2 regions of the Streptomyces sp. NBC_00259 genome follow, and region 2 is predicted to be linked to the other one. Evidence: predicted binding sites of a transcription regulator. Region 2 holds the regulator's gene; the other holds the start of a gene.

Region 1 (3,408 bases), 2.2 Mb from region 2:
CACGTCGCCGCTGTTGCCGCCGCCGTCGACGATCGTGGTGTCGTCCTTGGTGACGGTGACACGGCGGGCGGAGCCCAGCACGTCCAGACCGGCCTGGTCGAGCTTGAGGCCGACTTCCTCGGCGATGACGGTGGCACCGGCGAGGGTGGCCATGTCCTGCAGCATCGCCTTGCGGCGGTCACCGAAGCCGGGGGCCTTGACCGCGACCGCGTTGAACGTGCCGCGGATCTTGTTGACGACGAGGGTGGAGAGCGCCTCGCCCTCGACGTCCTCGGCGATGATCAGGAGCGGCTTGGAGGCGCCGGCCTGGATGATCTTCTCCAGCAGCGGGAGCAGGTCCTGGATGGAGGAGATCTTGCCCTGGTGGATCAGGATGTACGGGTCGTCGAGGACGGCCTCCATACGCTCCTGGTCGGTCACCATGTACGGCGACAGGTAGCCCTTGTCGAAGGCCATGCCCTCGGTGAAGTCCAGCTCCAGACCGAAGGTGTTGGACTCCTCGACGGTGATGACACCGTCCTTGCCTACCTTGTCCATCGCCTCGGCGATGAGCTCGCCGACCTGCTGGTCCTGGGCGGACAGCGCGGCGACGGCGGCGATGTCGGACTTCTCCTCGATCGGACGCGCGGTGGCGATCAGCTCGTCGGAGACGGCCTTGACCGCGGCGTCGATGCCCTTCTTCAGGGCGGCCGGGGAGGCACCGGCGGCGACGTTGCGCAGACCCTCGCGGACCAGGGCCTGGGCGAGCACGGTGGCGGTGGTGGTGCCGTCACCCGCGATGTCGTTGGTCTTGGTCGCCACCTCCTTCACCAGCTGGGCGCCGAGGTTCTCGTACGGGTCCTCGATCTCGACCTCGCGGGCGATCGTGACACCGTCGTTGGTGATGGTGGGGGCGCCGAACTTCTTGTCGATCACGACGTTGCGGCCCTTGGGGCCGATCGTCACCTTGACCGTGTCGGCGAGCTTGTTGACGCCGCGCTCAAGGGCGCGACGGGCGTCCTCGTCGAACTTCAGGATCTTCGCCATGGAGCTTCTCAAGTCCTCTCAAACGAGCTGCGCCCCGGGCACCCGGCTTCATCAGTAGCGGGGGCCAGGGGCGCAGTTCAAAGCAAATCTGCCGGTGAATTACTTCTCGACGATCGCGAGCACGTCGCGGGCCGAGAGGACGAGGTACTCCTCGCCGTTGTACTTCACCTCGGTGCCGCCGTACTTGCTGTAGAGCACGACATCGCCGGTCTTCACGTCGAGCGGAAGACGCTCGCCGTTCTCGAAGCGGCCCGGGCCGACAGCCAGGACGACGCCCTCCTGGGGCTTCTCCTTGGCGGTGTCCGGAATCACCAGACCAGACGCGGTGGTCTGCTCGGCGTCGAGCGGCTGGACCACAATGCGGTCCTCGAGCGGCTTGATGGCAACCTTGGAGCTGGTGGTCGTCACGATCCGACCTCCCCCTTCGGAGATCTCACGGGGTTCAACTGTCTGAGGTGGCGACCAGGTCGATCCGTCGTCGCGGGTGCCGGACCTGCCCGTCGCTGTGTTGGCACTCTCCGGTGGGGAGTGCCAGAGCCGAGACTATGACTGCGATTAGCACTCGGTCAAGCGGAGTGCCAATCCACTGCGCGTTTCGGCCCGCTCCCGGCGAAGTTTCGACCCCTCTGCCCCGTGCGGAGGCCGGCGAGGTCCGGCCCCGTGCCCCGCGCGCAGGGCGAGGCGGTTCGGCCCCGCGCCCCCCGCGCGGTGCGCGTCACACGTAGTCCTCCAGCCGCGCCACCGCGTAGCCCTTCGCCGTGACGACCTTCATCACGTTGCGGATCATGTCCGCCATGCTGCCCTTCCACTCCGCCTTGCCCCGGAAGTGCGTGAGGATGATGTCGCCGGGGTGCAGGTCCCGGTCCCACTCGCGCCACTCCATGTGGTCAGGGAAGGCTTCCGCCGCCCAGAGGGGTACCGCCTTCACGCCGCACGACTTCGCGGCCCGCAGGGTGTCCTCGTTGTAGCTTCCGTACGGCGGACGGAAGAGCCGTGGCCGCTTCCCGAACCGCTTCTCGATCTTCGCCTGCTGCTCGCAGATCTCCTTCTTCTGCTTCGCGTACGAAAGCGCCGGCATGTAGCGGTGGTTGAGGGTGTGGTTGTGCAGGGCGACCCCGCGGTCCTGCATCTTCTCGAAGTAGCCGTAGTTGTCGCGTACGACGTAGTCGGTCAGGAACGCGCTGTACGGGATCTCCAGCTCGCTCATCATCCGCAGCAGCTCGGGATCCTTCTCCGCGCCGTCGTCGATCGTCAGGAAGACGATCTTCTTCTTGGTGGGCACGGTGGTGAAGACCGGCGGCAGCCCCTTCTGGTGGTCGACCTCGAAGCCCTTGCGGGTGGTGATCTTCGGCTTCCTGGCGGGGGGCGCCGGCGCGAGCAGCGGGGTCTGCTTGAGGCGCCACCGCTTGGCGGCCGCGGCACGGGCCGCCTGCGTCTTCTTCATGCGCTGCGCGTACGCGGCGAGCGCCTCGGCGGGATCGGCCCGCTCGGCCCCCTCCCTCGCCTCCTTCCCGGCTTCCTTCCTCGCCTTTTTCCCGGCCTCCTCCCCGGCTCCCTTCTCGCCGCTCTCCTTCGACCGCTGCTGGCCGTGCGCGGGCTTGACCGCGGAGCTGGAGCCGGCGGCCCTGGACCCGCCACCGACACCGCCACCGCTGCCGCCGTCCGGCGGCTCGGCGGCACAGCCCGAGCCGACAGCCATGGCAAGCAGCGCACACACCCACGTCCGCCTGCACCGAATTGCTGTCTTTTTGTCCTTTTGTCGTACTAGCTGCATGGCGTCGCATCCTGTCAGCGCCGCTCCCCCACGAGGCCCCGACACCGCCGCCCGGCGCGCACCATCCCCCGCCTGGCCGACAATGGCCGGGTGAACGACGCCGCCTCCCCCTCCCCCCACCTCGCCCCGCTGCTCGGCGACGAAGGACAGGCCCTGCTCGCCGCGCTGCGCGACTACGACCCGGGACAGGAACTCGCCGTAGCCACCCGGCTGCGCCGCGAGCACCCGGCCGAGCTGGTCTCGGCAGCGCTCACGCAGGCACGGCTGCGGCAGCGGGCGGTGGCGAAGTTCGGCGCGGAGGACGCGTACCGGATGTACTTCACCCCACACGGCGTGGAGCAGTCCACGCGCGCCTCCGTCGCCGCTCACCGGGCCGGCCGCTTCGCCCGGCTCGGGGTGCGCAGCGTGGCGGACCTGTGCTGCGGAATCGGCGGCGACGCACTCGCGCTCGCCCGCGCCGGGATCTCCGTCCTGGCCGTGGACCGCGACCCGTTCACCGCCGCCGTCGCCCGCGCCAATGCCGAGGCGCTGGGGCTCGCCGACCTGATCGAGGTCCGCTGCGCGGACGTCACCGAGGTCGACACCTCCTCGTACGACGCCGTCTTCGT
Region 2 (3,408 bases):
GGGGTCGTCCCGCAGGATGGCCAGCTTGGCCTCGTAGCCGTCGTCCCGGCCGGAGTCGGGGTCGCCGAGCGGTGTGTCGTACCAGCTCACCTCGCCCGCGAGCTGCTGCCGGTACACGTCGACGGCCGCGGCGTCCGCGTACTGCGGCTGCGGCATGAACAGGTTCACGCCGAAGGGACGGCCGGTGAGACCGCGCAGCTGTTTGATCTCCTGGTACATGCCGTCCGCGGTCTTGTACCCGGCGGCCAGGAACCCGAGCCCGCCGGCCTCGGAGACGGCCGCGGCGAGATCGGGGCAGGAAGCACCACCGGCCATGGGGGCCTGCACGATCGGACAACGGCAGAGATCGGTGAGCGCGGAGGACATGCCCCGCATGGTGCCACGTCCGGCCCCCGCGGCCGAATCCCGCCCACCACGACCACGGCGGGGACAGGGCTCCGGCATGCCGCGGGGGTACGGGACGATGTCCCGTACCCCCGCGGCGCCCGGTGAGCGAGGCCGCTCACCTACCGTTGAACGCGTCCTTCAGACGGGAGAACAGCCCCTGCTGCCCCGGCTGGAACTGACCCAGCGGTCGCTCCTCGCCCCGCAGCTTCGCCAGCTCCCGCAGCAGCCTTTCCTGCTCCGGGTCCATCTTCGACGGGGTCTGCACCTCGACGTGGACGATCAGATCGCCGCGCCCGCCACCGCGCAGATGGGTGATGCCGCGTCCGTGGAGCGGGATGGACTGGCCGGACTGGGTGCCCGGGCGGATGTCGACCTCCTCCATGCCGTCGAGCGTCTCCAGCGGCACCTTCGTGCCGAGCGCGCCCGCCGTCATCGGGATCGTCACCGTGCAGTGCAGATCGTCGCCGCGGCGCTGGAACACCGGGTGCGGCAGCTCGTGGATCTCGACGTACAGATCACCGGCGGGACCGCCGCCCGGGCCGACCTCACCCTCACCGGCGAGCTGGATACGGGTGCCGTTGTCGACACCTGCGGGGATCTTCACCGTCAGGGTGCGGCGCGAGCGGACCCGGCCGTCGCCCGCGCACTCCGGGCACGGGGTCGGGACGACGGTGCCGAAGCCCTGGCACTGGGGGCACGGCCGCGAGGTCATGACCTGGCCCAGGAAGGACCGGGTGACCTGGGAGACCTCACCGCGGCCGCGGCACATGTCACACGTCTGCGCCGACGTACCCGGCGCGGCGCCCTCGCCCGAGCAGGTCGTGCACACGACGGCCGTGTCGACCTGGATGTCCTTCGTCGTGCCGAAGGCCGACTCGCTGAGCTCGATCTCCAGCCGGATCATCGCGTCCTGGCCGCGCCGCGTCCGCGACCTCGGCCCACGCTGGGACGCGGTCCCGAAGAACGCGTCCATGATGTCGGAGAAGTTGCCGAAGCCGCCCGCGCCGAAGCCGCCCGCGCCGCCGGCGCCTCCGGCCGCGGACAGCGGGTCACCACCGAGGTCGTAGACCTGCTTCTTCTGCGGGTCCGACAACACCTCGTACGCGGCGTTGATCTCCTTGAAGCGCTCCTGCGTCTTCGGGTCCGGATTCACGTCCGGGTGAAGCTCCCGCGCAAGCCGCCGGAAAGCCTTCTTGATCTCGTCCTGAGATGCGTCGCGGCGCACGCCGAGTACGGCGTAGTAGTCCGTGGCCACTTACGACTCCGCCAGGATCTGTCCGACGTAACGTGCCACTGCGCGTACCGCTCCCATCGTTCCGGGGTAGTCCATGCGGGTCGGTCCGACCACGCCGAGTTTGGCGACTGCCTCGTCGCCCGAACCGTAGCCGACCGCGACGACGGACGTGGAGTTGAGTCCCTCATGGGCGTTCTCGTGCCCGATCCGTACGGTCATGCCCGAATCCTTGGCCTCGCCGAGCAGCTTCAGCAGCACGACCTGCTCCTCCAACGCCTCCAGCACGGGCCGGATGGTCAGCGGGAAGTCATGGCCGAAGCGCGTCAGATTGGCGGTGCCGCCGATCATCAGCCGCTCCTCGGTCTCCTCCACGAGCGTTTCGAGGAGGGTCGCGAGGACCGTCGTGACGGTGCCGCGGTCCTCCGGCTCGAAGGAGTCCGGAAGGTCCTGCACCAGCTGCGGCACATCCGTGAAGCGCCGCCCCACGACCCGGCTGTTGAGCCGGGCCCGCAGATCCGCGAGCGAGGTGTCGGAGAACGGCGCCGGGCAGTCCACGTGCCGCTGCTCCACCCGCCCCGTGTCCGTGATCAGCACCAGCATCAGACGGGCCGGGGCCAGCGCCAGCAGCTCGACGTGCCGCACGGTCGAACGGGTCAGGGACGGGTACTGGACGACCGCGACCTGCCGGGTCAGCTGAGCCAGCAGCCGCACGGTGCGCGCCACGACGTCGTCGAGGTCGACGGCTCCGTCCAGGAAGTTCTGGATCGCGCGCCGCTCGGGTGTCGACAGCGGCTTGACGCCCGCCAGCCTGTCCACGAAGAGGCGATAGCCCTTGTCGGTGGGGATCCGGCCGGCACTGGTGTGGGGCTGGGCAATGAACCCCTCCTCCTCCAGCACCGCCATGTCGTTGCGCACGGTCGCCGGCGAGACACCCAGCCGGTGGCGCTCGGTGAGAGCCTTGGAGCCCACCGGCTCCTCCGTCCCGACGTAGTCCTGGACGATGGCGCGCAGCACCTCGAGTCTGCGTTCGCTGAGCATGGCCGCACACCTCCAGCTGTGTTCCTCGTCGGTCCGGCGGTCCTGCCTGGCACTCACCCTGTTTGAGTGCCAGCTTTCCCCGGCCCAGTGTACGGCGGGGAGGTACACCCCTAGCAAGGGCGACCGAACACCCAACCGTTCCGTGACACCCGCCACGACATGCCATGACGCCGCTGGTCGCCCCGGGATAGCGTCAGGGTATGGACGTCGCTTGGGAAGAGCCGGGATGGGAACGCCTCGCCGACGGCGTCGGCCGGCGCCGCCTGCCCGTCTGGGATGCGACCGTCGGCCTCGTCGTCGGCGGGAGCGCGGCGCTGATGATCGACACGGGCTCGACGCTCCGTGAGGGAGCCGAACTCCGCACCCAGGCCGAGGCCCTCCTCGGCGGCCGCCGTGTGACGCATATCGCGCTCAGCCACCCGCACTTCGACCATGTCCTCGGCACGGCCGCGTTCTCCGCGGTCGAGGTGTACGGAGCGGTCGGCGTCGACGACGTGCTCCGGCGGGAGCGGGACGCGCTGCGCGACGACGCGATCGGGCACGGGATGCCGCCGGCGGACGCCGCGCAGGCCACCGACGTCCTCGTCACCCCGCAGCACGTCGTCTCCGGCGAGTGGACCCTCGACCTCGGCGGCCGCCAGGTCCTGCTCGCGAACGTCGGCCCCGGCCACACCGGCCACGACCTGGCCGTTCTGGTGCCGGGCAGTCCCGAGGTCGTGTTCTGCGGCGACCTGGTCGAGGAGTCGGGA

What was found. The regulator HrcA, encoded in region 2, represses chaperone genes, less so after heat shock. The targets are predictions, from matches to a motif close to TTNGCACTCNGNNNNNCNGAGTGCNAA.
Region 1: a site for HrcA is predicted at 1,582-1,608, ahead of groES (co-chaperone GroES). Genes of this name have one in related genera too.

What each region holds. Positions count from the first base shown of each region.
Region 1 covers NZ_CP108080.1:4,701,129-4,704,536, reverse strand. Annotated here, with positions in the region: gene groL (chaperonin GroEL) at 1-1,026, opposite strand, end outside; gene groES (co-chaperone GroES) at 1,126-1,434, opposite strand; gene OG766_RS21440 (polysaccharide deacetylase family protein) at 1,742-2,725, opposite strand; gene OG766_RS21435 (class I SAM-dependent methyltransferase) at 2,891-3,408, shown strand, end outside.
Region 2 covers NZ_CP108080.1:2,520,741-2,524,148, forward strand. Annotated here, with positions in the region: gene OG766_RS11365 (nitronate monooxygenase) at 1-366, opposite strand, end outside; gene dnaJ (molecular chaperone DnaJ) at 503-1,642, opposite strand; gene hrcA (heat-inducible transcriptional repressor HrcA) at 1,643-2,659, opposite strand; gene OG766_RS11380 (MBL fold metallo-hydrolase) at 2,860-3,408, shown strand, end outside.